Regions from separate parts of the Pseudomonas sp. TMW22091 genome, predicted to be linked through region 1. Evidence: predicted binding sites of a transcription regulator. Region 1 holds the regulator's gene; the other holds the start of a gene.
The links. The regulator sigma-54, encoded in region 1, starts transcription at its own class of promoters, with help from an activator protein. The targets are predictions, from matches to a motif close to ANTGGCATNNANNTTGCTNT.

Region 1 (16,008 bases):
TGCCAGCTCTGGCAGCAGCCCGGCGGGCAGATTGTCGATGCAATAGAAACCGTTGTCTTCGAGGACAGCCAGTGCAGTGCTTTTTCCGGAGCCTGAGCGTCCGCTAACGATGACTAAGCGCATGATTAATGATCGCTCTGTACGTCCAGAACAACCTTATACAGCTCTTCGTTGCTGCTGGCTGCGCGCAGTTGGTCGCGCACGTCTTTGCGGTCGAGCATGCTGGCGATCTGCCTGAGCAGTTCCAGATGAGCATCGGTGGCCGCTTCAGGCACGAGCAAAACGAATAGCAGGTCGACTGGCGCGCCATCAATGGCGTCGAAATCTATGGGCGCATCGAGGTGCAACAAGGCGCTGACAGGCGCCTCGCAACCCTTGAGGCGGCAATGAGGTATGGCAATGCCGTTACCAAAACCGGTGGAACCCAGTTTTTCACGGGCAAGCAAACTCTCGTAAACGTCCTGCATGGCCAGATCAGGCACCTGATCGTGAATCAGCTTGGCAGTGTGTTCGAGTACGCGCTTTTTACTGCCGCCCGGCACGTTCACAAGGGAACGGCCAGGGGTCAGGATATTTTCAAGTCGAATCATGGGTATGGAGTATTAACGCCCCGTTGCGCCTTGAAGCAGGCTTTGGGACTTTTCCTTATGTTTTTTCAGTTGGCGATCGAGCTTGTCAGCGAGCAGGTCGATTGCAGCATACATATCGGTATGCTCTGCGTTCGCAACGACTTCCTTCGGACCCTTGGGGATATGCAGGGTGGCTTCAATCTTCTGCTGAAGTTTTTCGACTTTCATGATGACCTGTGCATTGGTGATCTTGTCGAAATGGTTCTCCAGGCGTTTGAATTTTTCGCCTATGTAAGCGCGTAACGCGTCGGTGACTTCCAGATGCTGTCCACTGATGTTGATTTGCATGCAGTTTCTCCTTCGGTTGCCATTGCATAAAGTGGCAGGCCGAACAGCCTGCCACTGAAACGCGGTGGCCCGTGGCTTACATCAACCTCTTGCGTTCGCTGGAAGGCGCTATCCCGAGGGATTCGCGGTACTTCGCGACGGTGCGACGGGCCACTTGAATACCTTGTGCCTCCAGTAAACCAGCGATCTTGCTGTCACTCAACGGCTTTTTCTGATTTTCAGCCGCCACCAGTTTTTTAATGATGGCGCGGATCGCTGTGGACGAGCATTCGCCCCCTTCAGAAGTGCTGACGTGGCTGGAGAAAAAGTACTTCAACTCATAAATGCCGCGGGGCGTATGCATGAACTTTTGCGTGGTCACCCGGGAAATGGTCGACTCGTGCATGCCTACTGCTTCGGCAATGTCATGCAGCACCAAAGGCTTCATGGCTTCATCACCATATTCCAGAAAGCCGCGCTGGTGCTCGACGATTTGCGTCGCCACTTTCATCAGCGTTTCATTGCGGCTTTGCAGGCTTTTGATAAACCAGCGAGCTTCTTGCAACTGATTGCGCATGAAGGTGTTGTCGGCGCTGGTATCAGCGCGGCGCACAAAACCAGCGTATTGAGGGTTTACCCGCAAACGTGGCATGGACTCCTGATTAAGCTCAACCAGCCAGCGATCATTGTCCTTGCGCACAATCACGTCCGGTACCACGTATTCGGCTTCGCTGGACTCGATTTGCGAGCCGGGGCGCGGGTTGAGGCTTTGTATCAGTTCAATGACCTGACGCAGCTCATCTTCCTTGAGCTTCATGCGGCGCATGAGCTGACTGTAATCGCGGGCGCCCAAGAGGTCGATGTAGTCCGTTACCAGGCGCTTGGCTTCATTGAGCCATAGCGTTTTGGACGGCAGCTGGCGCAATTGAAGAAGCAGACACTCACTGAGGTTGCGGGCGCCAATCCCAGCTGGTTCGAATTGCTGAATGCGGTGCAGAACGGCTTCGATCTCATCGAGTTCGATGTCGAGTTCTGGGTCGAATGCCTCAAGGATTTCGTCTAGTGACTCGTCGAGATACCCTTGGTTGTTGATGCAGTCGATGAGCGTTACGCCAATCAGCCGGTCAGTGTCTGACATGGGTGCCAGATTCAGTTGCCACAGCAGGTGGCTTTGCAGGCTTTCGCCGGCCGAGGTGCGGGTGGTGAAGTCCCACTCGTCATCATCGTTGCTTGGCAGGCTGCTGGCGCTGGTTTGGTAGACGTCTTCCCAAGCCGTGTCGACAGGCAGCTCATTGGGAATGCGTTCGTTCCATTCACCTTCTTCCAGGTTGTCCACGGTGGGTGTGGACTCCTGATACGACGGCTCCTGAATATCGTTATTGGGTTTTTGCTCGATGTTGTCGGCCAGAGGGTCTGAATTGTCGAAGTCGTCGCCTTCTTCCTGGCGCTCGAGCATTGGATTTGATTCCAGAGCCTCCTGGATTTCCTGTTGCAGATCCAGGGTGGACAATTGGAGCAGACGGATGGCCTGTTGCAGCTGCGGTGTCATCGTCAGCTGTTGGCCCATTCTCAGGACTAGCGATGGTTTCATGGCTGGGGCTTAAGACCTTATTCGCCGGCGCGCATGGCGCCATCCACTACCAAGGCGCGTGAGCGCCAAACATAAGCAAATTATATGCCTGAACCCAGTACGTTTGACTAGGGGCGTTTCCAATTAGTTTGAGATGTTTTCAGAAGCGGCGTGCAAGCGGGCCCCAAATGCGAAAAAACCTTGACCGTCATAATGATGTTCAAGGTTTATCGCTACAAGGGGCCACTCACGATGGGGTTTACAAGCGGAACTCATGCCCCAGATACACTTCGCGAACCAACTTGTTGGCCAAAATGGTTTCAGCATCGCCTTCTGCGATCAGTTGACCGTCGTTGACGATGTAGGCAGTTTCACAGATATCGAGGGTTTCACGCACGTTGTGGTCTGTGATCAGCACGCCAATGCCTTTGGCTTTGAGGTGGTGAATGATCTGTTTAATATCACCCACGGAAATGGGGTCAACGCCGGCAAAAGGTTCGTCGAGCAGGATGAACTTCGGAGCGGTAGCCAGAGCGCGGGCAATTTCTACCCGACGTCGCTCACCACCGGACAAGCTCATGCCCAGGCTGTCGCGGATATGATTGATATGGAATTCCTGCAGCAGGCTTTCCAGCTCTTTACGGCGACCGGCCTTGTCGAGCTCCTTGCGCGTTTCGAGAATCGCCATGATGTTGTCGGCAACCGACAGCTTGCGGAAGATTGACGCTTCCTGTGGCAAGTACCCGATACCGGCACGTGCGCGGCCGTGCATGGGTTGGTGGCTGACATCCAGATCATCGATCAGCACGCGACCCTGATCGGCCTGAACCAGGCCGACAATCATATAAAAGCACGTGGTCTTGCCTGCGCCGTTAGGGCCAAGCAAGCCTACGATTTGCCCGCTGTCGATTGACAAGCTGACATCGCGTACCACTTGGCGACTCTTGTAGCTTTTAGCCAAATGCTGGGCTTTCAGAGTAGCCATTAACGGGCCTTCTGCTGGTCAGTTTTCTTCTTCGGCTGGATGACCATATCGATGCGTGGTCGCGGTGCGGTGACATTAGAGCCATTGGCACGGCCAGCGTTAGCCACTTGCTTGACGGTGTCGTAGACGATTTTCTCGCCTTCGGTGGTGTTGCCGTCATTGATAACCTTGGCCTTGTCGATCAGTACGATGCGATTTTGAGGCGCATGGTATTGGATCGTTACAGCATAGGCCTGCACGGGCTTTGGATCAGTGGCTTTTTGCAATTGCTCGAAGTAAGCCAGATTGCCCACCGACGTCACAACGTCAATTTCGCCCGCAGCGTTACGGGTGATGGTTACCTTGTTGCCGGTAATCTTCATCGAGCCTTGGGTGATGATGACGTCGCCCTTGTAGGTAGCGACCCCGTTTTTGTCATCCAGCTGCGCATCATCAGCCTGGATGTGAATAGGCTGTTCATTGTCGTTCGGCAGAGCCCAGGCGCTCGCGCTTCCCAGTGCTGCGCTCAGGCTGAGCAATAATGGGAGGGTTTTAACGAGACTCATACTGTCCTCTTACGTTGGACAGCAGGTCCATCCTGCCGTCTTTCAAATATGCTTTCATTCCCTTGCCAGTCGTTACACCGCCAGCGCCGTCGATTCTAACGTCTCGGTCGGTCTGCGCATATTGCTTCTGAGGGAAAACAGTCATGCGGGTGCTGGTAATAATGGTGGTGCGATCTTTTTCGTCGGTACGGGCTACGCGCACCGAGTCGATCAGCTCAACTTCAGTACCGTCCGGGTTCACTTCACCGTGCTCGCTTTGTACGTGCCACGGATAGGCTGTGCCGCGATACATTTGCAGGTCGGGAGTGGTCAGCAAGGTGACTTCGGATGCCTTCAAGTGTTCAACCTTGTCGGCGGTCATTTCGTACTGCAACTTGCCGTCCGGTAAATATTGAAGGCTGCGCGTTTTCAGGGCGTAGTAGTCAATGGCGCCTTCATCAACAGCCACGGGAGGGCGGTCGAGAAAGCGTTCCGGGCTGATATTCCAGTAGCCAACAGCCGCGAACAACGCGGCAATGACTGTGAATAGCAGGATGTTGCGAATCTTTTTGCTCAGCATATAAAGCTCTATAGGTAGGCGGCGAGGGCAGCATCAAGGCGGCCTTGGGCTCGCAGAATCAGCTCGCAAAATTCGCGTGCTGCACCTTCGCCGCCTCGCGCCTGGGTAACCCCATGGGCGTGCTGGCGAACAAAACTTGCCGCATTGGCAACCGCCATGCCCAAGCCTACGCGGCGTATAACCGGCAAGTCGGGTAAGTCGTCGCCCAAATAAGCAACCTGCTCATAGCTTAGGTTGAGTTGGCCGAGAAGCTCGTCCAAAACCACTAATTTGTCTTCGCGGCCCTGATACAGATGTGGGATGCCCAGATTTTGCGCGCGACGCTCAACCGCAGGCGTCTTGCGACCGCTGATAATGGCTGTTTGAACGCCCGCAGCCATCAGCATTTTAATGCCCTGACCATCGAGTGTACTGAACGACTTGAATTCGCTGCCGTCTTCAAGGAAGTACAGCCGCCCATCTGTCAGCACGCCATCGACGTCGAAGACGGCCAGCTTAATACCTTTACCGCGTTTAAGCAGTTCTTGAGTCATTACATCACTCCTGCGCGCAGCAAGTCGTGCATGTTCAAGGCGCCTACCGGGCGGTCTTCCTTGTCGACAACCACCAGTGCGCTGATTTTATGGTCTTCCATGATCTTCAGGGCTTCGGCTGCGAGCATGTCGGCTCGTGCCGTTTTGCCATGTGGGGTCATGACCGTGTCGATGATGGCATTGCGAATATCGATCTCGCGATCCAGCGTGCGACGCAAGTCGCCGTCGGTGAAGATCCCGGCCAGACGGCCATCTTCTTCTATAACCACGGTCATGCCGAGGCCTTTATGGGTCATTTCCATCAACGCATCTTTGAGCAAGGTGCCGCGAACCACGTGCGGCAATTCATCACCCGAGTGCATGACGTTTTCGACTTTCAACAGCAAGCGTCGACCCAGAGCGCCACCTGGATGGGAAAAAGCAAAGTCTTCGGCGGTGAAGCCGCGCGCTTCAAGCAAAGCTATGGCCAGCGCGTCGCCCAGTACCAATGCCGCAGTGGTCGATGAGGTGGGCGCCAGATTGAGTGGGCAAGCCTCTTGTGCCACACGAGCATCCAGGCTGACATCGGCGGCTTTGGCCAATGGTGATTCGGGATTGCCGGTCATGCTGATCAATTTGATGCCCAGGCGCTTGATCAGGGGCAGCAGGGTCACGATTTCAGCGGTCGATCCGGAATTGGACAGCGCGAGGATAATGTCGTCGCGGGTAATCATGCCCATGTCGCCATGACTGGCTTCAGCCGGATGGACGAAGAAAGCAGTGGTGCCGGTGCTGGCCAGGGTCGCGGCGATTTTATTGCCGATGTGCCCGGACTTGCCCATGCCGACCACAACTACACGGCCTTTACTTGCAAGAATCATCTCGCAAGCGCTCACGAAATCAGCGTCGATATGGGTCAGCAAGCCTTCTACAGCTTCCAGCTCGAGGCGGATGGTGCGTTGGGCAGATTGAATCAGGTCGCTGGATTGGCTCATGTTTGAAGTCGGGTAGCCTGAGAAAAGGCAAAGATTATAGCGGTTATGTGCTGATCACTCACGCGCGATCGTCGTAGTTTGTGGTCTGCACCTGTAAAGAGGTCACGGCCTTGGTGCTCAATGGGATTAATTTCGCTGTCTGGATGCTTACAGGGCACTCCTTCGGCCTTGGGCGGTCAGTAAGAGCAGTGGTATAGTTCGCCGCCAGTTCGGCCCGCTCAGGGAGCATGCTTCTTTTTACTGAAGGAGCCGGGTGTCCGAGTGAGAGGCAGAGGCTGCATCGCAAGGAGTTTAGATGAGCGCTGATAACGCCTACGCGGTCGAGCTGAAGGGAGTGTCCTTCAAGCGCGGCACGCGCAGCATCTTCAATAATGTCGATATTTTGATCCCGCGTGGCAAAGTCACTGGGATCATGGGCCCTTCGGGCTGTGGCAAGACTACCCTTTTGCGTTTGATGGGGATGCAACTGCGTCCCAGCAGCGGTGAAGTGTGGGTCAACGGTCAGAACCTGCCGACGCTGTCGCGCAGTGACCTGTTTGATGCGCGCAAGCACATGGGCGTTTTGTTTCAGAGCGGTGCGTTGTTCACCGATCTGGACGTATTTGAAAACGTAGCCTTTCCGCTACGTGTTCATACCCATTTGCCTGAAGAAATGATTCGCGACATCGTGCTGCTCAAGTTGCAGGCAGTGGGACTGCGCGGAGCCATCAATCTGATGCCGGATGAGCTGTCCGGCGGCATGAAACGTCGAGTTGCCCTGGCACGGGCCATTGCCCTTGACCCGCAAATCCTGATGTATGACGAGCCGTTTGTCGGGCAAGACCCTATCGCAATGGGTGTTCTGGTGCGTCTGATACGCTTGCTCAATGATGCGCTGGGTATCACCAGTATTGTTGTTTCGCACGATCTGGCTGAAACCGCGAGTATTGCTGACTATCTCTACGTGGTGGGTGATGGTCAGGTGCTGGGGCAGGGTACGCCAGAAGAACTGATGAATGCCGATAACCCGCGTATTCGTCAATTTATGAACGGCGACCCGGACGGTCCTGTTCCGTTTCACTTTCCGGCGTCGGACTACCGAACCGATTTACTGGGGAAGCGCTGATGCGCAAGCATTCAATAATGGACCGCATCGCGTTATTTGGCCGGGCCGGGATCGACATGGTTTCGGTCTTGGGGCGCTCGGTGATCTTCCTGTTTCACGCTTTGCTGGGGCGTGGTGGCATCGGCGGCATGTTTGGGCTATTGCTCAAGCAATTGCACTCTGTTGGCGTCATGTCGCTGGTCATCATCGTCGTGTCCGGGGTGTTTATCGGCATGGTGCTGGCCTTGCAAGGTTTCAGCATTTTGTCCAGTTATGGTTCCGAGCAGGCTGTCGGGCAGATGGTTGCTCTGACCCTGTTACGTGAACTGGGACCCGTGGTGACTGCGCTGTTGTTTGCCGGGCGGGCGGGCTCAGCCCTGACCGCCGAAATCGGCAACATGAAATCCAGCGAGCAATTGTCCAGCCTTGAAATGATCGGTGTGGACCCGCTCAAGTACATCATTGCGCCTCGCTTGTGGGCCGGTTTTATTTCCCTGCCGCTGCTGGCGATGATTTTCAGCGTGGTCGGGATCTGGGGCGGTTCGTGGGTGGCGGTCGACTGGTTGGGCGTTTATGACGGCTCGTACTGGGCAAACATGCAAAACAGCGTGACCTTCAGTGGTGATGTGCTCAACGGGATCATCAAAAGCATCGTGTTTGCCTTTGTGGTGACCTGGATTGCTGTGTTTCAAGGTTATGACTGTGAGCCCACTTCAGAGGGGATCAGCCGTGCCACTACCAAGACCGTGGTGTATGCCTCGCTGGCAGTCCTCGGGCTGGACTTTATTTTGACTGCCTTGATGTTTGGAGATTTCTGATGCAAAACCGCACCATGGAAATCGGTGTCGGCCTGTTTTTGCTGGCTGGCATCCTGGCTTTATTGTTGCTTGCCCTGCGAGTCAGTGGACTGTCTCCGACGGCCAGCACCGACACTTATAAGCTCTACGCTTACTTTGACAACATCGCCGGTCTGACCGTGCGCGCCAAGGTCACTATGGCGGGCGTGACTATCGGCAAGGTCACGGCGATCGACCTGGACCGTGACAACTTCACGGCCCGCGTCACCTTACAAGTCGACAAGAGCGTCGATAACCTGCCGACCGACTCGACAGCGTCTATTCTCACGGCGGGTCTGCTGGGCGAGAAATACATCGGTATCAGCGTCGGTGGCGATGACACCCTGCTGAAAGATGGCGGCACCATTCACGACACCCAGTCGTCCCTGGTGCTTGAAGATCTGATCGGAAAATTTCTGATGAATACCGTTAGCAAAGAAGCCAAATAAGGAGCTTTTAGATGATTTCTCTCTTGCGCCGTGGCCTGCTGGTTATTCTGGCAGCCGCACTGCCGATGATGGCTAACGCCGCACCGGGCCAGTCTGCCCATGACATCGTTTCTGATACGACCACACGGCTGCTGGCCGATCTGGCTGCTAATAAAGAGCAGTACAAGCAAAATCCAGCCAAGTTTTACGATGCTCTGAACAACATCGTTGGCCCTGTTGTGGATGTTGATGGTATTTCGCGAAGCATCATGACCGTGAAATATTCGCGTAACGCCACCCCTGCGCAAATGCAGCGCTTTCAAGAAAACTTCAAGCGCAGCCTGATGCAGTTCTATGGCAACGCCTTGCTTGAATTCAAGAACGAAGGCATCACTGTTTCTCCTGCCAAGGATGAAAGCGGCGATCGCACCAGCGTTGATATGACCGTGAAGGGTGAGAAGGGCGCTATCTATCCGTTGTCCTATACCCTTAATAAGGTGAATGGCGAGTGGAAGGTGCGTAACGTCATCATCAATGGCATCAACATCGGCAAGTTGTTCCGCGATCAGTTCGCTGATGCCATGAGCCGTAACGGCAACAATCTGGACAAGACCATCGATAACTGGGCTGGCGAAGTCGCCAAAGCCAAGGAAAAAACCGATGAGAAGCTGAGCCAATGAGTGAAGCCGCCATCACCCTGGCCGGCGAAAGCGAATTGCGCCTCAGTGGCGTACTCGATTATCAGACCGGTCCTCGTTTACGCAAGGAAGGTCAGGCGCTGATCAAAAAAGCCTTGGCCAAAGCCCTGGTGGTGGATTGCTCTGCGGTCATTAAATCCAGCAGCGTGGGTTTGTCGCTGCTGTTGTGCTTTATCCGGGACGCAGACGCCCAGAACAAGTCATTAAGCATTCGTGGATTACCCGAAGACATGCGCGAAATCGCCCAAGTGTCGGGTTTGACCGAGTTGTTGGCACACCATTAATCGCCACATACAGCAAAGCCCCCCGTCAGAGTCCTGTTAAGTGGGGTTCGCAGGCGCGGGGCTTTTTTGTATGATGGCCGACCCGCGCGCGTTAGGCGCCGATTGAGGTTGAGCATGCAGGCCGTAGAAGTGAAGAGCTTTCTTGAGGGAAAGCTGCCTGGAATCCAGGTAGAAGTTGAGGGCGAAGGCTGCAACTTTCAGCTGAACGTGATTAGTGACGAACTGGCGGCCTTGAGCCCGGTTAAACGTCAACAAAGCATCTATGCCCATTTGAACCCGTGGATTGCTGATGGCAGCATCCATGCGGTCACTATGAAATTCTTCAGCAGCGCGGCCTGGGCCGAGCGCACCTGAGCCCCCTGAGCCCATTGGCGTCGAGATTGTTATGGATAAATTGATTATTACCGGCGGTGCCCGTCTTGATGGCGAAATCCGTATTTCCGGTGCGAAGAACTCTGCTCTGCCGATTCTGGCAGCGACCTTGCTGTGCAATGGCCCGGTAACGGTTGCCAACCTGCCACATTTGCATGACATCACCACCATGATCGAGCTGTTCGGTCGCATGGGCATTGAGCCGGTGATTGATGAAAAGCTCAGCGTAGAAATCAACCCGAATACCATCAAAACCCTGGTGGCGCCGTACGAACTGGTTAAAACCATGCGTGCGTCGATTCTGGTTCTGGGGCCGATGGTGGCTCGCTTCGGTTACGCTGAAGTTGCATTGCCGGGCGGTTGCGCCATTGGTTCGCGTCCGGTCGACCTGCACATCCGTGGCCTTGAAGCCATGGGCGCGGTGATTGATGTTGAAGGCGGTTACATCAAAGCCAAGGCACCTGAAGGTGGCTTGAAGGGTGCTAACTTCTTCTTCGATACCGTGAGTGTGACCGGTACTGAAAACATCATGATGGCCGCAGCACTGGCCAATGGCCGCAGTGTATTGCAGAACTCTGCTCGCGAGCCTGAAGTCGTTGACCTGGCCAACTTCCTGAACGCCATGGGCGCCAAGGTAAGCGGTGCTGGCACTGACACCATCATCATTGATGGCGTCAAAGAGCTGCACCCTGCCACTTATCGCGTGATGCCAGACCGTATCGAAACGGGTACTTATCTGGTTGCTGCTGCCGTGACCGGTGGCCGCGTCAAGGTCAAGGACACCGATCCGACCATCCTTGAAGCCGTGCTTGAAAAGCTCAAGGAAGCCGGCGCTGAAGTGACCACCGGTGAAGACTGGATCGAACTGAACATGCACGGCAAACGCCCTAAAGCGGTGAATGTGCGTACAGCTCCGTACCCTGCATTCCCGACCGACATGCAGGCGCAGTTCATCTCGCTCAACGCCATTGCCGAAGGCACGGGTGCAGTGATCGAGACCATCTTTGAAAACCGTTTCATGCACGTGTATGAACTTCACCGCATGGGCGCCAAAATTCAGGTCGAAGGCAACACCGCCATCGTAACCGGCACTGAAACGCTAAAAGGCGCGCCAGTGATGGCTACGGATCTGCGTGCTTCCGCAAGCCTGGTGATTTCGGCACTGGTTGCTGAAGGTGACACCCTGATCGACCGCATCTACCACATCGACCGTGGTTACGAGTGCATCGAAGAAAAACTGCAAATGCTGGGTGCCAAAATTCGCCGCGTTCCGGGCTAGTTTGTTGGCGTTTGGCCTCATGGGCACATGGATCGTGTCCAGCTGTCAGGTGACGTAACGGCGTTCACGCGTTATCTTACCTGGCCTTGAATCGTTCAAGTCGAGCCTGATTATCAGGCTCGATGCTTGTCCGGCGCCGATTGCGTACGGGCAAAAGTACCCTGATAAGGACTTACGTTTCCCATGTTGACCATTGCACTGTCCAAGGGCCGTATCCTTGACGACACCCTGCCGCTTCTGGCTGAAGCAGGCATTGTGCCGACCGAGAATCCGGACAAAAGCCGCAAGCTGATCATCCCGACCTCACAGCCAGACGTCCGCCTGCTGATTGTACGTGCGACCGATGTGCCGACTTACGTTGAACATGGTGCCGCCGACCTCGGTGTTGCCGGTAAAGACGTGCTGATGGAATACGGTGGCCAGGGTCTTTACGAGCCACTCGACCTCCAGATTGCCCAGTGCAAGCTGATGACCGCTGGAGCCATCGGTGTGCCTGAACCTAAAGGCCGCCTGCGCATTGCCACCAAGTTCGTCAACGTTGCCAAGCGCTACTATGCCGAACAAGGCCGTCAGGTCGACATCATCAAGCTGTATGGCTCGATGGAGCTGGCGCCATTGATTGGCCTGGCCGACAAAATCATCGACGTGGTCGATACCGGTAACACCTTGCGTGCCAATGGCTTGGAACCTCAGGAATTCATTGCCGCCATCAGCTCCCGTCTGGTGGTTAACAAGGCCTCGATGAAAATGCAGCACGCCCGAATTCAAGCCCTGATCGACACCCTGCGCAAAGCAGTGGAGTCGCGACACCGCGGCTGACTCACCTGCGCGACCTGGGTCTAATCCCTGATGTCGCGCCCATCCATCCGCGTAATAGCCAGAAATTTCAGGTACCCACGCGGATGGCTTGGTAGTCTTGCCGTGCCTGATCCTTGCAAAAAACCATTCCAAGCTAACGCCCATTACCGAGGCCCTCGCTATGACCGCTCCCACTGCAATTCGCCGACTCAACGCTGCTGACCCGGATTTCGCGCAGCATCTGGATCATCTGCTGAGCTGGGAAAGTGTGTCAGACGACTCGGTCAATCAGCGCGTACTCGACATTATCAAAGCGGTGCGCGAACGCGGAGACGCGGCGCTGGTTGAATTTACTCAGCGCTTTGACGGGTTGACCGTGAATTCAATGGCCGACTTGATTCTGCCGCGCGAGCGTCTGGAATTGGCCTTGACCCGCATCACCGTGCCTCAGCGTGAGGCACTGGAAAAAGCCGCTCAACGCGTGCGCAGCTACCACGAAAAACAGAAGCAGGATTCCTGGAGCTACACCGAAGCCGATGGCACGGTGCTGGGCCAGAAAGTTACGCCGCTGGATCGTGCAGGCCTGTACGTGCCGGGTGGTAAAGCTTCATACCCGTCGTCGGTATTGATGAATGCAATCCCGGCCAAAGTGGCCGGCGTGACTGAAGTGGTCATGGTTGTTCCGACCCCGCGCGGTGAAATCAACGAACTGGTATTGGCGGCGGCCTGCATCGCCGGCGTTGATCGGGTGTTCACCATCGGTGGTGCTCAAGCGGTTGCTGCGCTGGCGTACGGCACCGAAAGCGTACCCAAAGTCGACAAAGTGGTAGGCCCCGGCAATATCTATGTGGCCACGGCCAAGCGTCACGTGTTCGGTCAAGTGGGCATCGACATGATCGCCGGGCCATCGGAGATTCTGGTGGTGTGTGATGGTCAGACTGATCCGGACTGGATCGCCATGGACCTGTTCTCCCAAGCTGAGCATGACGAAGATGCGCAAGCTATTTTGGTCAGCCCGGATGCAGAGTTCCTCGACAAAGTCGCAGCCAGTATTGCCAAGCTGCTGCCGACCATGGAACGTGCCGAGATAATCGAAACTTCGATCAAAGGCCGTGGCGCCTTGATTCTGGTCAAGGACATGCAGCAGGCGATTGACGTGTCCAACCGCATTGCTCCGGAGCACCTGGAGCTCTCAGTGGCTGACCCTCAAGCCTGGTTGCCGCAAATCCGTCATGCGGGTGCCATCTTCATGGGCCGTCACACCTCTGAAGCTCTGGGTGATTATTGCGCCGGGCCTAACCACGTGCTGCCGACTTCCGGCACCGCGCGTTTCTCCTCGCCGCTGGGCGTGTACGACTTCCAGAAACGCTCCTCGATCATCTTCTGCTCCGAGCAAGGCGCATCGGAGTTAGGTAAAACCGCCTCAATTCTGGCGCGTGGCGAATCGCTGACCGGGCACGCTCGCAGCGCTGAATACCGAATCATCGCTGACACCGAGCAGGGGCAATAAGCATGAGCAAATTCTGGAGTCCGTTCGTTAAAGAACTGGTGCCTTATGTGCCGGGTGAACAACCGAAGTTGACCAAACTGGTCAAACTCAACACTAACGAAAACCCTTACGGGCCTTCGCCTAAAGCGCTGGCAGCGATGCAGGCCGAGATTAACGACGACCTGCGTTTATATCCGGATCCCAACAGTGACCTGCTCAAGCAGGCTGTGGCTGAGTATTACGGCGTACAGACCGATCAGGTATTTCTGGGGAATGGGTCTGACGAAGTGCTGGCCCATGTGTTTAACGGTTTGTTCCAGCACGACAAGCCGCTGTTGTTTCCGGACATCAGCTACAGCTTCTATCCGGTTTACTGCGGTTTGTATGGCATTGAGTTTGATGCGGTGCCTCTGGATGAGCAGTTCCAGATTCAGCCTGCGGACTATGCCAAGGCCAATGGCGGGATTATTTTTCCGAACCCCAACGCGCCGACGGGTTGCTTGTTGGCACTGCAAGCCATTGAGCAGATTCTGTTGGCCAACCCGGATTCTGTGGTCGTGGTGGACGAAGCCTACATCGACTTTGGGGGTGAGACGGCCATCAGCTTGGTCGGTCGCTATCCGAACCTGTTGGTGACGCAAACCTTGTCCAAGTCGCGCTCTCTGGCCGGTCTGCGAGTTGGATTGGCTGTGGGCCATCCAGACCTGATTGAAGCGCTGGAGCGGATCAAGAACAGCTTCAACTCCTATCCTCTGGATCGCATCGCGATTGCCGGAGCAGCGGCAGCGTTTGCTGACCGTGAGTATTTTGACCACACCTGCCAGCTGGTGATGGATAGCCGTGAGCACGTCGTGGGTCAGTTGCAGGCGCTGGGGTTTGAGGTGCTGCCATCGGCGGCCAACTTCATCTTTGCTCGTCACCCGGAGCATGATGCCGGTGCGCTGGCTGCGAAGTTGCGGGGGCAGGGGGTGATCGTGCGTCACTTCAAGCAACTGCGTATCGCACAGTTCTTGCGTATCAGCATTGGGACGCCGGAGCAGAATGCGGCGTTGATTGAAGGGTTGTCAGCGCTGTAACCGCGCCCTCTCCCAGATGGAGAGGGGATTCAATCCAAAAGCAGATCTACGTAACTTCACCCATTAAGCTCCCTCTCCCTTTGGGAGAGGGCTGGGGTGAGGGTTAGGCCTGCTTATTCCTCTTTCTGCGGCGGCTGCTCTTGCGGCGGACGCAAGCCCACTTCAGCGGTGAGCTTCAGTTCCTTGCCATTGCGCATGACCTGAATCGAGATTTTGTCCGACGGCTTGATACGAGCGACCTGATTCATTGAGCGACGTCCGTCGCTTGCCGGTGCGCCATCAATACTCAAGATCACATCACCCAATTGCAGTCCGGCTTTCTGCGCCGGGCCATCGCGGAAAATACCCGCCACTACAATCCCCGGGCGACCGCTCAAACCAAATGACTCGGCCAGATCCGCGGTCAGCGGCTGCACCTCAATCCCCAACCATCCGCGAATCACCTGGCCGTGCTCAATGATGGCCTTCATCACTTCCATGGCCAGGTTGATCGGGATCGCAAAACCAATGCCCTGTGATCCCCCTGACTTGGAGAAAATAGCCGTGTTGATCCCGGTCAGATTGCCATTGGCATCCACGAGCGCACCGCCCGAGTTACCGGGGTTAATGGCGGCGTCGGTCTGGATAAAATCTTCGTAGTTGTTCAAGCCCAACTGATTGCGGCCCGTGGCACTGATGATGCCCATGGTAGTGGTCTGGCCGACCCCGAACGGGTTGCCGATTGCCAGGGCAATATCGCCGATACGCAGGGTGTCCGATCGACCGATGGTGATCGATGGCAGGTCCTTCAAGTCAATCTTGAGCACCGCAAGGTCAGTTTCCGGATCACTACCGATCACCCGGGCCAGTGTTTCCCGACCATCTTTCAGGGCTACTACAATTTGATCTGCGCCGGTAACCACGTGGTTATTGGTGAGCAGATACCCTTCGGGGCTCATCAGCACTGCTGAGCCGAGGCTCGATTCCATACGCTTTTGCTTGGGTGCGTTGTCGCCGAAGAAGTGCCGGAACTGCGGGTCTTCAAACAAGGGCCGGGCATTTTTGTTAACCACCTTGGTGGTGTACAGGTTAGCCACGGCTGGGGCTGCACGGGTCACGGCGTCGGCATAGGTGACGGGACCCTGTTGCACATAATTGGTTTGTGGCGCTTGTTGCAGGTTGACGTCAAGGCTCGGCAGCCCGACCCACTGCGGGTAACGCTGAATAATCAGCATCGCGATAAGCACGCCAGCCAATAGTGGCCAGCCAAAAAAACGCAAAGCCTTAAACATTGAACTCAGTCCTGAAGGTTGCAGAGCCATCTCGACAGCTCATAATGACGGCCATTATACGAGGGCCGAACGGCTCTGAACGCTATATTTAGGAGTCTTTTATGGCAGTAGCCCTGAGCACGCTGGTAGAAGAAGCAAATCGTTACCTGAATTGCGCCGCAATCAGCGATTATTGCCCCAACGGTCTGCAAGTCGAAGGGCGCCCGCAGGTGATGCGAATCGTCAGCGGCGTAACGGCCAGTCAGGCGCTGCTCGATGCAGCCGTTGAAGCCCAGGCGGATCTGGTGTTGGTGCACCACGGTTATTTCTGGAAGGGTGAAGACCCCTGCGT
Region 2 (16,008 bases), on a different contig from region 1:
TAACCACAGACCGCCGCGATCACCGGTTTGGGGCAGTGCTGAATCGGCGCCCAGACCCGTTCGGTATGACGTTGGTAAATGTCGATTGGCCCCACACCGGCCATGCTGTTGATGTCGCCACCTGCAGCAAACACGCTGTCCCCACCGGTCAGCAGGATGCAGCGCACCTCGGGGTTCTCGGCCAACTCGGTGAAGTAGCGAGAGAGTAAGGCTTGCAGCTCAAGGCTCAGGGCATTGGTGGCCTGCGGGCGGTTAAGGCGCAGCAGGGCTACGCCCAGGGCCGGAAACTCCAGTAGTACCGGCGCAGCAGTCGGGTCAGACATGTGGGTCCTCATTGAGCAGGGAGCTGTCAGCACAGCCTGTGCTGGAGTGTTGCGTTCACACGCGCGCGCTTCATCGTCCGTTCAGACGACGAGCACCCTGAGCGTAGCCCCTAGAGTGGCTCTATCAGTAGAAGAGGAGCGTGTCATGGGCCAACTCTCAGGGCTGGACTACAGCGGTAAGGTGGTGCTGGTTACCGGCGGAACCAAAGGTATCGGGGCAGGGATCGCCAGCAGTTTTCTCCAGGCCGGCGCGCAGGTGATTGTGTGTGGCAGGGCGGCTCCTGAAGTGTTGCCTCGGGGCGGCGCCGCGCAGGCGATTTTCATGGCGTGTGACGTGCGTGATCTGGATTCGCTCAAGGCATTGTTTGACGGTATTCGCGCCGATTTCGGCCGTCTTGATGTGGTCATCAACAACGCGGGTGGCAGCCCGGCGGCCGAGGCTGCGACTGCTTCGCCGCGCTTTCACGAAGGCATTATCCGTCTCAATCTGATCGCCCCCCTGAATGTCGCGCAGCAGGCTAACGCCCTGATGCAGCAGCAGGCCAGCGGCGGTTGCATTGTGTTTATCGGCAGTATCAGCGCCTTGCGCGCATCGCCTGGCACAGCCGCTTATGGCGCGGCCAAGGCCGGTGTGCTGGCCCTTGTTCAGTCACTCGCGGTGGAATGGGCGCCCAAGGTGCGGGTGGTCGCGGTCAGTCCGGGGCTGGTTCAAACCGAGCAATCACACCTGCACTACGGCGATGAGCACGGCGTTGCCGCGGTCAGTGCCGGGATTCCCGCCGGGCGCATGGCGCTGCCCGAAGACATTGGTAACGCTTGCCTGTTTATCGCTTCGCCCATGGCCGGATATGCCAGTGGCTGCAATCTTTTGTTGCACGGGGGCGGTGAACGTCCTGCTTTTCTGGGTGCCGCGCAGAGCGCAGTGCATTGATCGACCTTAAGCGGCGACCAGTGGGTTGCCGTTCTCTACACGCAGGAGACGAACGTGGCTGATTCTCAATTGCTAACCGACGTGCGCGCCCTGGTGGGGCGTGAATATGGTCGCGTCTACGCCTGGGACGAGGTCAACGCCCCGATGATTCGCCAATGGTGCGAGATCATGGGCGTCGACAACCCGCTGTACACCGATGCGGTCACGGCCGCTAACAGTGAACAGGACGGGCTGGTTGCACCACCGGCAATGTTGCAGGTCTGGTGCCTGGAAGGCTTTCATGCCAACAACTACCCGCCGGGCTCGACCACGGAAAATCCGTATGAAGTGCTCAAGCTGATCGAGAGTTACGGCTATCCGTCTGTGGTGGCGGTCAACTCTGAGCTGACTTTCAACCGCAACTTGCGTCCGGGCGAAAAGCTCTACTACACGACGCGTCTGGACGCGGTGGGCGACGAGAAAACCACGGGGCTGGGCACCGGCTTTTTTGTCACTTTGGTGATGAGTTATTTCGTCGAGCACAAAAGTGGCGACGAGGCGGTGGGCGAGTTGCTGTTCCGCGTCTTCAAGTTCCGCCCGGCCAAGGATCACAGTGTCAAGGCTGAGCCGGCCAAGGCGGATGCCGCACCCGTTATCAAGCGTCCTAAACCGGGCATGAGCGATGACACGCGGTTTTTCTGGGAAGGCTGCGACGCGGGCAAGTTGCTGATTCAGCGCTGTACCCAATGCCAGACCCTGCGTCATCCGCCTGCACCGGTGTGTATCGAATGTCACTCCTTTGATTGGGACAGCGTTGAGGCCAGTGGACGCGCCAGCCTGTATTCGTTTGTGATCATGCATTACCCCGAAGTAGCGCCGTTCGATCATCCCAATCCCATTGGCTTGATCGAGCTTGAGGAGGGCGTGCGTCTGGTGGCGGGGCTGGCGGGTGTAACCCGTGAGGACCTGCGTATCGGTCAGGCCTTGCAGCTTGAGTTCCAGACCTTCGACGGTGAAATGACCTTGCCGATGTTCCGGCCAGTCGCCGAGCAGGGGGCATAGCATGGATTTTGAATTAACCGAAGAGCAGCTCGCGATTGCCGAAATGGCTCAAAGCGTGTTTGCCGACTATTGCACCGATGACCGTTTGCGTCAGTACGACACGCGCGATCAAGCCTATATGGAACCGTTGTGGCAATTGTGCGTGGAGACCGGTTTGCAGGCCTTGGCCATCCCGGAACAGCAGGGTGGCAGCGGGCTGGGCATGACCGAGTTGATGTGCGTGCTGGAGGCGCAAGGGCGTGCACTTGGGCAAGTGCCGTTGTGGCCTCATCAGTTGACCGCCGCAACCTTGGCACAGTTCGCAGACCCGGCCTTGCAAGCATGGGCTGATGACGCGGCGGCGGGACGTACCCTGCTGACCCTGGACTTGAGCGGGCTCAACACGGCTCACGGAATGACACTGCACGCTCAGCCGGTTGAGGGCGGATGGCGGCTGAGTGGGCGAGTCGGTGCCTTGGCACTGGCGCAACAGTCTCAGGCTGCTTTGCTGCTGGTCAACGCTGAAGGTCAGCCGCGTCTGGCGTTTGTCGAACTGGCCGCGAAAGGGATCACCCATGTACCTGGGCGTATGACCCACGGCGAAGGGATTGCCGATCTGCATATTGACGGGCTGCCCATTACTGCCCAGCAGCTGCTCCCGGTAGCCGCACTGGACTGGCTGGAGCCGCGCAGCACGGCGGCTTTGGCGGCATTGCAGCTGGGCGTCAGCGCCGAACAGATTCGCCGCACGGTGGAGTACGTCACCGACCGCCGCCAGTTCGACCGCAGCATTGGCAGTTTTCAGGCGGTGCAAATGAGCATGGCCAACGCCCATATCGCCCTTGAAGCGTTGCGCAGTTGCTTGTGGCAATTGTGCTATCGGCTCGACGCCGGTTTGCCTGCGCCGAGCGAAGCACTGGCCACCGCTTGGCAGGCCTGTGAAGCGGGCCATGTGATCGGGCATAACGCTCAGCATGTACATGGCGGTATCGGCGTCGACCTGACGTACCCGATGCACCGTTTTCTCTACTGGAGCCGCGCGCTGGGCAGTGCCCTGGGCGGATCGGCAGCAAGCCTTGAACGCCTCGGCGATTGGCTGAGCCATAACGACAAGCTGGGATGGAAATATGACCTTGAAGAACACCAAGCGCTTTGATGACGTACGCCCCGGCGAAGCACTGCCGCCTCTGGCGATCCCGATCACTGTGGGGCTGGTAACGGGCGGCGCGATTGCGACCCGCGACTATTTCCCTGGTCACCATGACCTCAACGCCGCACAAGCGCTGGGTTCACCGCACATCTTTATGAACATCCTGACCACCAACGGTCTGGTGCAACGCTTTGTCGAAGAGTGGGCCGGCCCGGCAGCGCGTTTTACGTCGCTGAAAATCAAGCTCGGTGCACCTAACTACCCCGGCGATTGCATGACCTTCAACGGCGCCGTGACGGGCCAGGATGCCGCCACCCGCACGGTGGAAATCACCCTCAGCGGCAAAAATTCCATGGGCAACCACGTGACCGGTACGGTCGCGCTGGTTCTGCCTTGATAGCGGGAGACAGCACACATGACGCAATCGTCACTTTCCGGTAGCGCCGCCATTGTTGGTTTGGGTGCCACTGAATTTTCCAAGAACTCTGGCCGCACCGAGCTGCGCCTGGCCATGGAAGCCACCCTGGCAGCGCTTAAAGACGCCGGCATTGATCCCAGTGAAGTTGAAGGGTTCAGCTCGTACTCCGTGGACAAAGTTCCGGAATACGAAATTGCCCGCCTGCTGGGTTGCAAAGACGTCAAGTTTTTCTCCCAGGTGCCCCACGGCGGAGGTGCCGCCTGTGCGCCGATCATGCATGCCGCGATGGCCGTGGCGACCGGCGTGGCCAAGGTGGTGGTGGTCTATCGCGCCATGAACGAGCGTTCGTGGTATCGCTTCGGCAGCGGCAGTTACGGCTTTGCTTCCACCCCGATTTTTGAAAACGTCAATTACGGCTGGTACATGCCCCACGGCTTGCATACACCCGCGTCCTGGGTCGGCATGTTTGCCCAGCGATATATGCACACCTATGGCGCGACGTCAGAAGATTTTGGCCGCGTGGCCGTGGCCGTTCGAGATTTTGCCGCGACTAACCCGGCGGCGTTCTTTTATGGCAAGCCCATCACTCTGGAAGAGCATCAGGCGTCACGTTGGATCTGCGAGCCGTTGCACTTGCTTGATTGCTGTCAGGAATCGGATGGCGCGGTGGCGATGGTGATCACCTCAGCCGAGCGCGCCAAAGACTTGCGCCAAAAACCGGTAATGATCAAGGCCGGTTCTCAGGGGATTACTTCTGGCCAGCAAATCATGACCTCGTTCTACCGCGATGACATTACCGGGCTGCCGGAAATGGGCGTAGTGGCCAAAGAGTTGTATCGCCAGTCAGGCCTCGGCCCAGAAGCCTTGCAGACGGCGGTGATCTACGACCACTTCACTCCGTTTGTATTGCCCCAGCTTGAAGAGTTCGGCTTGTGCGAGCGGGGCGAAGCCAAGGAATTTATTCGCGCGGGGCACCATGCCCGGGGTGGCAAGTTCCCGATCAACACCCACGGCGGGCAGTTGGGCGAGGCCTACATCCACGGCATGAACGGCGTGGCTGAAGCCGTACGGCAAGTGCGTGGCAGTGCCGTCAATCAGGTGGACAGTGTCGAAAACGTACTGGTCACGGCCGGTACAGGCGTACCCACCAGCGGTCTGATTTTGGGAGCAGCCTGAATGTACGTCGACCTCACGCCCGAGCAACACGCCCTGCGCCATAAAGTGCGCGACTACTTCCAAAACCTGATGACCCCTGAACTGCGTGATCAATTGCGCGGCAAGGAGGGCGGCGAACTGTACCGCGACACCATCCGCCAGATGGGCCGTGACGGCTGGCTGGCCGTGGGCTGGCCCAAGGAGCACGGCGGTCAGGGTTACGGCCCTACCGAGCAATTTATCTTCTTTGAAGAGGCCAATATTGCCGGGGCACCGCTGCCGTTTGTGACCATCAGCACCGTGGGGCCGGCCTTGATGGCCCACGGCACCCCGGCACAGAAAGCCAAATTCTTGCCGGGCATTGCGGCAGGCGAAATCATTTTTGCCATCGGTTATTCCGAGCCGGATGCGGGCAGCGATCTGGCGGTGCTGAAAACCACCGCCCGGCTTGAGGGCGACACCTTCGTGGTGAATGGCAACAAACTCTGGACGTCGGGTGCCGAGTCGGCCGATTACATCTGGCTGGCTGCGCGTACCGATCCGGAACGGCCTCGGCACAAGGGCGTGTCGATCCTGATTCTGGATACGCGCGCCGAGGGCTTCTCGACCACCGTTATCCCGACCACCAGCAATCCGACAGCGGCCACTTATTACGACAACGTGCGGGTGCCCTGCGACATGCTGGTAGGTGAGTTGCACGGCGGCTGGAAGCTGATAACTGCGCAACTGAACCATGAGCGTCTGGGGCTCGGCGCCTGGTCCGACAAAGTGGTCGGATTGTTTCGCCGGGTCTTGATGTGGGCGCGCGAAGCCGACGAAAACGGTGTCAAGGCGACTGACAAAGCGTGGGTTCGGGCGGGTTTGGCGCAGTGCTATGCCCGACTCGAAGCGATGCGCCTGATCAATCTGCGCATCGCCGCCGACCTGGAACATGACCGCATGGACGTGGCGCTGGCGTCGACCACCAAGGTGTATGGCTCGGAATCGGCTATCGAGATTCTGCGTGTGCTGAGCAACATCGTCGGTGCCAACGGGCTGGTGCGCGGTGGTTCGCCTGCTTCGCTCATGCAGGGCGAACTGGAGTACGAAGTACGTGCCTCAGTGACCTTGACCTTTGGTGGTGGCACCAACGAAATCCAGCGTGAGCTGATTGCCCAGTTCGGCCTGGGCATGCCGCGAACCCAGCGCTGAATCGCAGCGAAAACACGGCAAAACCTGTAGCCGCTGCCGAGGCACGAAGGCTGCGATGGGTGGCCCTCTATGCGAAGGTCCTGCGGCCCTTATCGCAGCCTTCGTGCCTCGTCAGCGGCTACGGAATTACCATCCGAAAGGAAATTACATGAGCGCGATTGAACAGTTCAGAGAGCAGACCCGCAGTTGGCTTGAGGCCAATTGCCCGCCATCGCAGCGTAAAGCCATCCCTGAAGGGGAGTTGGTCTGGGGAGGCAGTGACGTCGAGTTTCCCAATGCTGACGCCCGGCTGTGGTTCGAGCGCATGCGTGACAAAGGCTGGTTCTGCCCCGACTGGCCGCAAGCCTACGGCGGTGGCGGCCTGAGTGCAGAATATAACGCCGTGCTTGAAAGCGAGCTGCGGCGCCTTAAATGCCGCCCGCCGCAAATCAATCTGGGCATCTGGATGTTGGGGCCCGTGTTGCTGGAGTTCGGCACCGAAGAGCAAAAACTCAACCTGTTGGCCCCGATGACCCGTGGTGAAGTGCGATGGTGCCAAGGGTTTTCCGAACCCAATGCCGGTTCTGATCTGGCCAGCCTGAAAACCACTGCCCGCGATGAGGGCGATCACTTTGTGGTGGATGGCAGCAAGATCTGGACCTCTTACGGTGACAAGTCGGACTGGATGTACGCATTGGTCAGGACCGATGGCAGCGCCAGTAAGCACGCGGGCATTAGCCTGATTGTGCTGGACATGAAAAGCCCCGGTGTGAGTGTCGCGCCGATTGATTTGATCAGTGGTAAATCGGCGTTTTGCCAGGTGTTCTTTGACGGCGTGAAAGTGCCAAAAAGCCAGTTGATTGGCCCCTTGCACGGCGGCTGGAACCTGGCCAAGCGCCTGTTGCAGCACGAGCGTAAAGCCATGTCCAAGTTCGGCGAGTTCAGCTTGCCGACGCATTTTCACCTGCTGCCGCTGGTGCAGGAATACCTGCCCGAACCCACCGGGTTAAGCGAGTCGGCATTGGCAGCGCGGGCGGTGGCCTGCGCGATGAACGAGCACAGCTACAACCTGACAGTGCAGCGCATGGGCGAAGAAGCCCGCGCCGGGCAAGACGTCAGTGGGCTGATGTCGATCATGAAGCTGGTGCACACCGAACAGGAACGCGACAAGTTTGAGGTGCTGCTGGATGTCATGGGGGTGAATGCGCTGGGCTGGGACAAGGCGGCGTTTACTCCACAAGAACAGGCGATTACCCGTGGTTGGTTAAACAGTTTCGCCCTGACGATTTCTGGCGGCGCGTCGGAAATTCAGCTCAATGTGATCGCCAAGCGGGTCTTGGGCCTGCCTGAAGTCAAGTAAGGATCCAGACCATGAACCTGCTTTATAGCGAAGATCATCGGCTGTTGGCCGACAGCGCCCGCGAGTTTCTGGCGGCGCGCAGTCCCGTATCCCGCCAGCGTGCCTTGCGTGACGAGGGCAGTGAACTCGGCTTCGACAGCCAGCTGTGGCAAGAGGCGGTAGCACTGGGCTGGAGTGCGATTCCATTCCCCGAAAACCTCGGCGGACTGGATTTCGGCTGTATGGGCCTGGGCCCGATTTTTGAATCCATCGGCAGCAACCTCAGTGCTTCACCGTTGCTTTCAAGCGTGGTGCTGTGCGGTTCGCTGTTGCACTTGCAAGGCAATGCGCAACAGCAAGATCGCTGGCTGTCGGCCACCATCAGCGGCGAGCAACGCCTGGCCCTGGCACTGGACGAGCGCCCACGGCACAGCCCCGCGCAGTTGGCGGTGCAGGTTGTAGCCAATGCGCAGGGGTTCTGTCTGAACGGGCAAAAAACGTTCGTCATAGACGGGGTAGGGGCTGATGGCTATCTCGTTGTTGCGGGCAATGCGCAGCAGGGTGTCAGCCTGTTTCTGGTGCCAGCCGATGCGCCGGGTTTAAGTGTCGAACCCTTGTCGCTGATTGACTCGCGTAACCACGCGCACTTGCAACTGGATCAGGTGCAGGTCGGGCCGGATGCCCTGTTGGGCGATCCTGGCTCAGCCAGTGCAGCATTGACCATCGCACTGGATCGCGGCCGTGTGTGTCTGGCTGCCGAGATGCTGGGCATGGCTGAAAAGCTGTTCGCCTTGACCCTCGACTACCTGAAAACCCGTGTGCAATTTGACGTCGCCATTGGTTCTTTTCAGTCCCTGCAACATCGTTCGGCCCAGCTCTATGTGGAGCTGGCGCTGGCCCGTAGCGCAGTGATGGCCGGCTTGGCAGCGCTGGATGATGCCGACTTGAGCGAGGTAGAGCGTCAGCGGCTGGTCAGCTTGGCCAAGTGGAAGTCCGGGCTGATGGCCGTGAAAGTAGCCAATGAGGCCGTACAAATGCACGGCGGTATTGGCGTCACCGACGAGCTGGATGTCGGTTTGTTTCTCAAGCGCATCCGTGTCGCACAAGCGTGCCTGGGGGATGCCGAATATCACTGCGAGCGCTATGGCGCACTCGCTTAAACCTGTGGGCATTGGTTCGAGTCAGGAGAATAACAAGATGAAACTTGAACAATGGCAGAGCGCCTGGGATCAACTGATTGGTCCCGGCTCGCCCTATGAAGTACTGACACCTGTGGCCGGCGGCCCCAAGCACTTTCGCCACAGCGCTCCAAACCTCTGGGCTGCAATGGATGCTGGCCGGGCCCACGCGGATCGCGAATTTCTGGTGTGGGAGCAACAACGCCTGACCTTCCGACAGTTTTTTGATCAGGTCGATCGTCTGGCGGGCCAATTGGTGCACCGCTTTGGCCTGCGCAAGGGCGACCGTGTGGCAATCGCCATGCGTAACCAACCGGCCTGGCTGGTGGCGTTTGCTGCGATCCAGCGCTGCGCCGGTGTGTGCGTGCCCTTGAACAGCTGGGGCCTGCGCGACGAGTTGTTCCATGGGTTGCAGGACAGCGGGACGCAACTTTTACTGTGCGACGAGCCGCGTCTGCAACTGCTCAAAGATGACCTGCGCGAACAAGGTTTGGCGACGGTTGTGGTGGGCATGGATGCCAACCAGCCCCGTGACGAGCACTGCCAGCGTCTGGAAGACCTGCTGGCCGAGCCGCTGCAGGATGCGCCGGTGCCGACCATCAGTGCCGATGACCCGGCGATGATCCTCTACACCTCGGGTACCACCAGCCTGGCCAAAGGCGTGCTGTCGACCCATGGCGCAGTGTGTCAGGCCTTGGTGGCGCTGGAATTTCAGGGCGTTTTTTGCGCGGTCAGCTCGCCTGAGCGCATCAGCGTCGTGATCAACAGCGGTTATGCCCCGACCACGTTGATGGCGGTGCCGCTGTTTCATGTCAGTGGTCTGCACGCCCAGTTTTTGCTGGCCTTGCGCGGTGGTCGTCGACTGGTGCTGATGTACAAGTGGGACGTGGAAAAAGCCTTCGACCTGATCCGCGACGAACACTGCACCCAGTTCAACGGTGCGCCGGTCATGATGCAGCAACTGCTGACCTCGCCACGCTTCGGCAGTGCCGATACCCAAAGCCTGTTCGGCCTGGGTCTGGGTGGGGCTGCCCCCTCGGCCAGCCTGTTGGCGCACTTGACCCAACGCAAACCCGAAGCCGTCGGTGGCAGTGGTTACGGCCTGACCGAAAGCAACGGCATTTGCGCAGCCATTGGTGGAGATCAGTTTGTCTATAAACCGGCGTCGGCGGGCTGGCCGTTGCCGATTGTCGATGTGCGCATTGGTGAAAGCCCGCAGCGTGCACTGCCTGCAGGCGTCAGCGGGCTGATTTGGGTGCGCTCACCGACCCTGATGAACGCCTACTGGAACTTGCCTGAAGCCAGTGCCCAGACACTCAATGACGGTTGGCTCGACACCGGCGATATCGGTCATCTTGACGAGGAAGGCTTTCTTTACATCACTGACCGCGCCAAGGATTTGATCAACCGTGGCGGCGAGAAAATCTCCGCAGCCGAGATTGAGTCCTGCGCGTGTGAAATGCCCGGCGTGATTGAAGCGGCAGCCTTTGCCGTACCGGACGATGTACTGGGCGAAGTGGTGTTTGTGGTGGTGCGCGGCAACCCTGACGACTGCCCTGACCGCGAGGCCGTGCGTGGTTATTTTGCCCAGCGTCTGGCGAGCTACAAGGTGCCAGCACAGATTCATGTGCAACACACCCCGTTCGCCCGTAATGCGTCGGGCAAGATGCTCAAAGGTTTGCTCAAAGAAGTGCTGGTAACGGCCTGATTAGTCTTTGTGGACGATGTGCTCGCCGGTGGATGGCGAAGAATGAACCCATACCCAGCAAGCCTTATTCGCGTAGGAGGCAATACATGAAAATAACAAGAACAGGCGTAGTGCTCGCAGCCACCCTGGCCGTCAATGGACTGGTCATGGGGTCGGCATTCGCTCAGGTATCGCCCGCTGAAGCGGCCAAACTGGGTAAAGAGCTGACCTGTGTGGGGGCTGAACAGGCCGGTAACGCGGCGGGCACCATCCCGCCTTACACCGGTAAATACCTGGGCGAAGTGCCGGGTTGGAACCACGTCAAATTCTCCGGTGACCAGCCGGTTGATCCCTATGCCGCTGAAAAGCCCATTTTGGTGATCACCGCGCAGAACATGGACCAATACGCCGACAAGCTGACAGAAGGCCAGAAAGCTCTGTTCAAGCGTTATCCGGCCACCTACAAGATGAATATCTACCCCGGCCACCGTGATTTCCGCTACCCGGATTATGTGTGCAAACGGGCGATGAGCAACGCCTTGAATGCCAAGCTGGTGAACGATGGCATGGGTTTCGAAGGGTTGGGCCAAGTGCCGTTCCCGATTCCGAAAAACGGCATGGAATTGCTGTGGAACCACCAATTGCCTGCGCGTGCCTGGACCGAAGAAAAAACCAGCGATCTGGCCTCTGTCTTGCCTAACGGCAGCATTGGCTGGGGCCGTGCATACGCCCGTAACTTGTCCCAGGCCAACTCGCCAGAAGTTGAGCCCGTGACCTCGGGCAAGATTCAGGCAATGAGTAACAACATGACCCTCAAGCCTGCGCGTGACAACGGCACGCTGAACATCGCCCACGAACCCTACAACTTTTCCACGGACCCGCGTCAGGCCTGGACCTACAGCCCTTCAACCCGGCGCGTGCGCCAATTGCCGGGCTACGGGTATGACCAGCCGATGATCGGCACCAACGGCACCATGACCGTCGACGAAGACCGTTTGTACAACGGCTCGCCGGAGCGCTTTAACTGGAAATTGGTGGGCAAGCGCGAAATCTACATTCCGGCCAATGCCTATAAGCCGAACGCAGGTACGGTCAAATATGCCGACATGCTCACGCCTAACCACCCCAATCCGGATTTGATGCGTTATGAACTGCGTCGTGTCTGGGTGCTTGAAGCGGATCTGAAAGAAGGCTACCGCCATGTGTATGGCAAGCGTGTGCTGTTTCTCGACGAAGACACGTGGAACTCGGTACTGGCTGACAACTACGACGCCCGCGGCCAGTTGTGGAAGCACGCGATGATCAACTATTACTACCACCCGGACATGAGTGCCTGGCAGGCCGGCTCGCAGTTCTTTATCGATTTGAACTCGGGTCAATACACCGGCTACGGCATGACCAACGAAGCGAAGAAGGGCCCGATTCTCAATGAGGGTAAATTCACTGCCGATCAGTACACCGCCGACGCTGCACGGGCGATGGGGCGCTAAGGCAAGACCACGCTGCAAACGGTAAGCTGCAAGCAAGATCAAAAGCCCTGTCGGTTAGACGGGGCTTTTGCGTTTTCAGGGGTGAACCGCAACCCCTGAAAAGTCTGCGCTCTACGCCCGAGCTCGCCTGGGCCCACTCTGCCTCCTCTGGGGGCCCTCAATTTCCCCTCTTCAAACTTCTGCCCTTAATCAATCCCCGCTTTATGTCGCCTTTGAATCCTACTGAACTTTTGAGCTGAATAATCCGGAAACAACCTTTCCGGCCCACTCAAGCCCTCTGCGTGAAAACGGAAATCCTGCTTCACAAGAACAAAAAATACTTCATATAAAACAACACGTTATCTATTGGCACCGGTTTTGCTAATTAGCAATTAAGGAGAGCACGTACATGGCTATCGATACCGACTACATCCAGGCTCAGGCAAAACTTCTCGCTGAATATGAAGTTCAGCGCGAATTAGCGCAGGCCCAGCGTAACGAGACCAAATACAAGGCCCAGCTGGAAGCAGTCACCGCCCTGGATGCAGCGCTCAAAGCCTTGGGCAATGCGATCAAAAGTTTCAAGGGCACCGACAAAAGCATGCTGATCAATGCGGCGACCTTCAGCGCTGAAGGCATCGCCAGTGCCACCGTTGGTGCCAGCGCCAAAGAAGGCAGCTATCAGTTTTTTGTTGAACAACTGGCGAGTCGGCATCAGGTCGCCGTCAGTGGTCTGGGTAATGATGCTGCCGACTCGGGCAACTTGTATATCAAGCAGGATGGCGTCGAGTTTGCCGTCGATCTCGCCGCTGCGGACAGTAACGGCGATGGCGCACTGTCCCAGGAGGAGCTGGCTTCGGCGATTAACAATCACCCGGATAACGAGGGGGTCAAAGCCACGCTGGTTCGCAGCGGCGGTGAGGTGACCATGGTTCTGAGCGCCGAAGAAACAGGCGAGCAGTACGCCATTGAAATGCGCACAGATGCCGCAGGCAGCCCGCTGGAAACCAGCCTGGGAAACACCAAGGAATTGTCCAAAGCCCAGGACGCCATTGTCTATCTGGGCGCAGACGCCAGCGGCATGAAGCTGCAGCAAAGTTCCAACACCTTCAAGGACATGATCGAAGGCGTCAGCCTGACGTTCAGCAAAGTGCATGAGGCGGGGGACGAGCCGCTGACCGTCAATATCAGCCGTGACCAAACAGCGACCAATGACAAGCTCAATGAGTTTGTCACTGCGATCAACACGATGTTGAGCACCTTCGATGATTTGACCGGTTCGGGAGGTGAGAACGGCGAACGCGGTGCGCTGGCGGGTGACTCCAGCATCCGTGCCATTGAGGCCATGCTCAACTCGGTACTGCGCACGCCGTTTGGCGGCGTCACGTTGATGGAGTTTGGTGTGGTGGCAGGGGCGGACGGCAAGCTCAAGGTGGATACCAAAGCCTTCGAGAAAATGCTGGATGCAAACCCGGACGGTTTCGAAAAACTCTTTTCAGGCGCGGGAAATCTGCTGGAAAGCCTCGATAAAAGGCTCGGCACTTATACCAGCGGCAGCACCGGGGCCATGAAGGCGCGCAAGGATAATCTCAATAACCTGCTGCAACGGGTCGACGAGAAATACGAGGATCTGGAGATCAAATACCAGAATCACTATCAGCGCTATCTCAAACAGTACACCCAGTTGGCGCAGGTTATGGCGGCGATGGAACAAACCTTCAGCATGTTCGGATGATCTGAAAAATGAATGACGGCTATGACAGCTACCGCGCAATCGACCTCGACACTCAAGTGTCTTGCGCTTCGCCTTATCAATTGGTGCTGGTGCTGTTCGATGGGCTGCTGGATGAGTTGTCTCGCGCCCGTGGACACATTGAAACCCGGCATTACGATCTCAAAGGCCAGTCGCTGGAGAAGTGCATGAACATCATCAACGCGCTCAATAGCACGCTCGATCATGAGCAGGGCGGGGAGCTGGTGATCAGTCTGTCGCGTCTTTACGACTATTGCCTGCATCGGCTGGTGGAGGTCAGCGCCTCGTTGTCCATCTCCGGGATCGATGAAGTGATGCACCTTCTGGAGCAGATTCGCGAAGGCTGGGAGGGTGTCAATGTCGCTCGAAGCTGAATTCAATCGTCTGGCCCATCTGCAAAAGCTCCTCGCCGAAAGCCTGGCCAAGGAAGACTGGGTGCGCATCGGGGAGGTCGACGGGTTGATCAGGCAATGCCTTGAGCGCTTGCAAAACGCCCAGCCCTTCAACGATGAAACTCGACGCAAACTGGCTCCGCTCAAGGCGTTGCACGGTCATGCCTTGCAGGCTTGCGCGCGCGAATGTGCGCGCTTGAGCCAGATGTTGGCAAACCACACCGAATATGCAGAAGGGCGTCACGCCTATTCATTGGCAGACAGCCTGCAAGGAGTGAACTAGGCCATGTCCGCATCGCTTTCTTTGCTCGGTGGTTTCAGCCCGCTGGCGGCGCAACTCGGGCCTGACGCTGGGGTGGAAGGTGCTAGTGAGGCGCTGGCGCAGTGGGTCGATGTCATACAAGCGCCCGCGCTTGAGCTGCCATTACCCTTGATTGAAATGCCAGCCGGGCAAGCGCAGGCACCCGATCAAGCGGAGCAAGCGCCCGCTGTCGAGCTGCTGGCGGATCCTCAGCAATGGCTGCTTATGATGCTCAATCAGCAAGCGGTCAACGTGCAGGCCCGCGACTCAAACGCAACGGCTGCACCGCCGCTGTCTTCTGCGCGTGTGTTGACGCGACTGGTAGCAGGTGCCGGTGTGATGCAGGGGTTAAACGAACCGTTGCCACTGCCTGATGCGCCCTTGATGCCGGGTCGTGCAAAACAGGCTGAGGGTGAACGTATGGCGTTATCGCTTGATAGCCACGTTTTGACAGCAGGACGAGGGGGCGCGCCAGCGCCCGTCATGACCGCTGCAACCGCCGTAATCAACGCACTCGCAGAGGGGCAGGGGGCAGGCTTGTCGTATGCAGGGGCCGTGAGTGCCGAGCAGGTTGATGCGACGGTGACACAACCCGTCCTGACAGGCTCGACCGCCACAACGGAGCCTGTTCTTGAGCGTGGGCTCAAGTTGGTCGCCCCTCAAGCACGCTGGGGTGAACAGATGCTCAATGCCTTGCGTGAAACCGTTGAAATCCAGGTTCAGCAGCGCTTTCAGCAGGCCACTATTCGTCTGGATCCGCCAGAGCTGGGCAGCCTTGAAATTTTTATCAGTCATGAGTCAGGTCGCTTGAGTGTCCATATTTCGGCCGCCCAGACCGATGTTGCCCGCTTGCTCGCGCATTCCAGTGAGCGCATGCGTCAAGAATTGGTGCAGCAGAATTTGCTTCACGTTGACGTGCAGGTTTCGAGCGACTCTCGAGGGCAGTCGTCCCGAGAGCAGGCGCGCCAGCAGCATGAACCCGCCATTGCTCAGGCGATAGAAGACGCACAGATGCCTGACAGTGTGCCCAAAGGATATGGCAGTGACGTGCTTGTCACGGTTTAGCCGAAGAAGTGGCGTTTGCACCCCGCCCAAATTGAACTTCATGTGGAGTGAGAGACTGCTATGTGGATGCCGCGTGTCATTTTATTAATCGTGGGGCTGAACACGGTCATCACTCTTGGGAGTGTGGTGTTTGGCTATCTGTACTTGCGCCCTGACAAGTCTGCGGGTGTTGAGCATGAGCAACAGGCGGGTGAGGCTCCGCTTGTTCAAGATCCGGAGAACTACGTGTTTTATCCGGTAGAAAAAATTGTCGTGAATCTGCGAGGTGAGGACCGTGAGCACTACTTTGTGCTCGACCTTGCATTGCAAGGGGATGCCAAACAGTCAGTGAGCGCTTTTAAGCAGGCCGACCTGCTGGTACGCAACGCAGTGGTCGGCTCATTGTCGACGCTGCCGTTCATTCAGTTGCGGGCTTTGTCACTCATCGATTTGCAGTCACGTCTTGAGGCAGATCTGCGCAAGAGTTTCAGTGCCAAAGGGCTGGACATACCGTTCACGTCGGTGTTGGTCAGCAAGATGCTGGTGCAGTAATTGCCCTCATGAATAGCGAACGTCTGGCTGATTACGGCCCCGATGCGGGCGACTCTTGCTCGGTGGTGATGGCGCCTGAAGCAGAACAGCAGTGGCTGGTGAATTACCTTCCGCTGGTCAAGCGGA

Region 2: the regulator sigma-54 is predicted to act here: its motif matches at 12,206-12,225, upstream of fliD (flagellar filament capping protein FliD).

Annotation. Positions count from the first base shown of each region.
Region 1 is NZ_SCFI01000011.1:106,650-122,657, forward strand. Features, by position in the region: gene rapZ (RNase adapter RapZ) at 1-123, opposite strand, end outside; gene ptsN (PTS IIA-like nitrogen regulatory protein PtsN) at 126-590, opposite strand; gene hpf (ribosome hibernation-promoting factor, HPF/YfiA family) at 603-917, opposite strand; gene EQV93_RS18660 (RNA polymerase factor sigma-54) at 994-2,487, opposite strand; gene lptB (LPS export ABC transporter ATP-binding protein) at 2,726-3,451, opposite strand; gene lptA (lipopolysaccharide transport periplasmic protein LptA) at 3,451-3,996, opposite strand; gene lptC (LPS export ABC transporter periplasmic protein LptC) at 3,983-4,555, opposite strand; gene EQV93_RS18680 (KdsC family phosphatase) at 4,564-5,088, opposite strand; gene EQV93_RS18685 (KpsF/GutQ family sugar-phosphate isomerase) at 5,088-6,062, opposite strand; gene EQV93_RS18690 (ATP-binding cassette domain-containing protein) at 6,358-7,167, shown strand; gene mlaE (lipid asymmetry maintenance ABC transporter permease subunit MlaE) at 7,167-7,964, shown strand; gene mlaD (outer membrane lipid asymmetry maintenance protein MlaD) at 7,964-8,431, shown strand; gene EQV93_RS18705 (MlaC/ttg2D family ABC transporter substrate-binding protein) at 8,443-9,090, shown strand; gene EQV93_RS18710 (STAS domain-containing protein) at 9,087-9,392, shown strand; gene EQV93_RS18715 (BolA family protein) at 9,507-9,746, shown strand; gene murA (UDP-N-acetylglucosamine 1-carboxyvinyltransferase) at 9,778-11,043, shown strand; gene hisG (ATP phosphoribosyltransferase) at 11,227-11,862, shown strand; gene hisD (histidinol dehydrogenase) at 12,023-13,351, shown strand; gene hisC (histidinol-phosphate transaminase) at 13,354-14,406, shown strand; gene algW (Do family serine endopeptidase AlgW) at 14,520-15,677, opposite strand; gene EQV93_RS18745 (Nif3-like dinuclear metal center hexameric protein) at 15,779-16,008, shown strand, end outside.
Region 2 is NZ_SCFI01000010.1:137,794-153,801, forward strand. Features, by position in the region: gene EQV93_RS18030 (enoyl-CoA hydratase) at 1-323, opposite strand, end outside; gene EQV93_RS18035 (SDR family oxidoreductase) at 469-1,254, shown strand; gene EQV93_RS18040 (OB-fold domain-containing protein) at 1,309-2,295, shown strand; gene EQV93_RS18045 (acyl-CoA dehydrogenase family protein) at 2,297-3,430, shown strand; gene EQV93_RS18050 (MaoC family dehydratase) at 3,402-3,821, shown strand; gene EQV93_RS18055 (lipid-transfer protein) at 3,840-5,018, shown strand; gene EQV93_RS18060 (acyl-CoA dehydrogenase family protein) at 5,019-6,188, shown strand; gene EQV93_RS18065 (acyl-CoA dehydrogenase family protein) at 6,337-7,527, shown strand; gene EQV93_RS18070 (acyl-CoA dehydrogenase family protein) at 7,539-8,666, shown strand; gene EQV93_RS18075 (class I adenylate-forming enzyme family protein) at 8,704-10,392, shown strand; gene EQV93_RS18080 (DUF1329 domain-containing protein) at 10,479-11,861, shown strand; gene fliD (flagellar filament capping protein FliD) at 12,250-13,575, shown strand; gene fliS (flagellar export chaperone FliS) at 13,584-13,967, shown strand; gene EQV93_RS18095 (hypothetical protein) at 13,951-14,268, shown strand; gene EQV93_RS18100 (flagellar hook-length control protein FliK) at 14,272-15,351, shown strand; gene EQV93_RS18105 (flagellar basal body-associated FliL family protein) at 15,412-15,882, shown strand; gene EQV93_RS18110 (FliA/WhiG family RNA polymerase sigma factor) at 15,891-16,008, shown strand, end outside.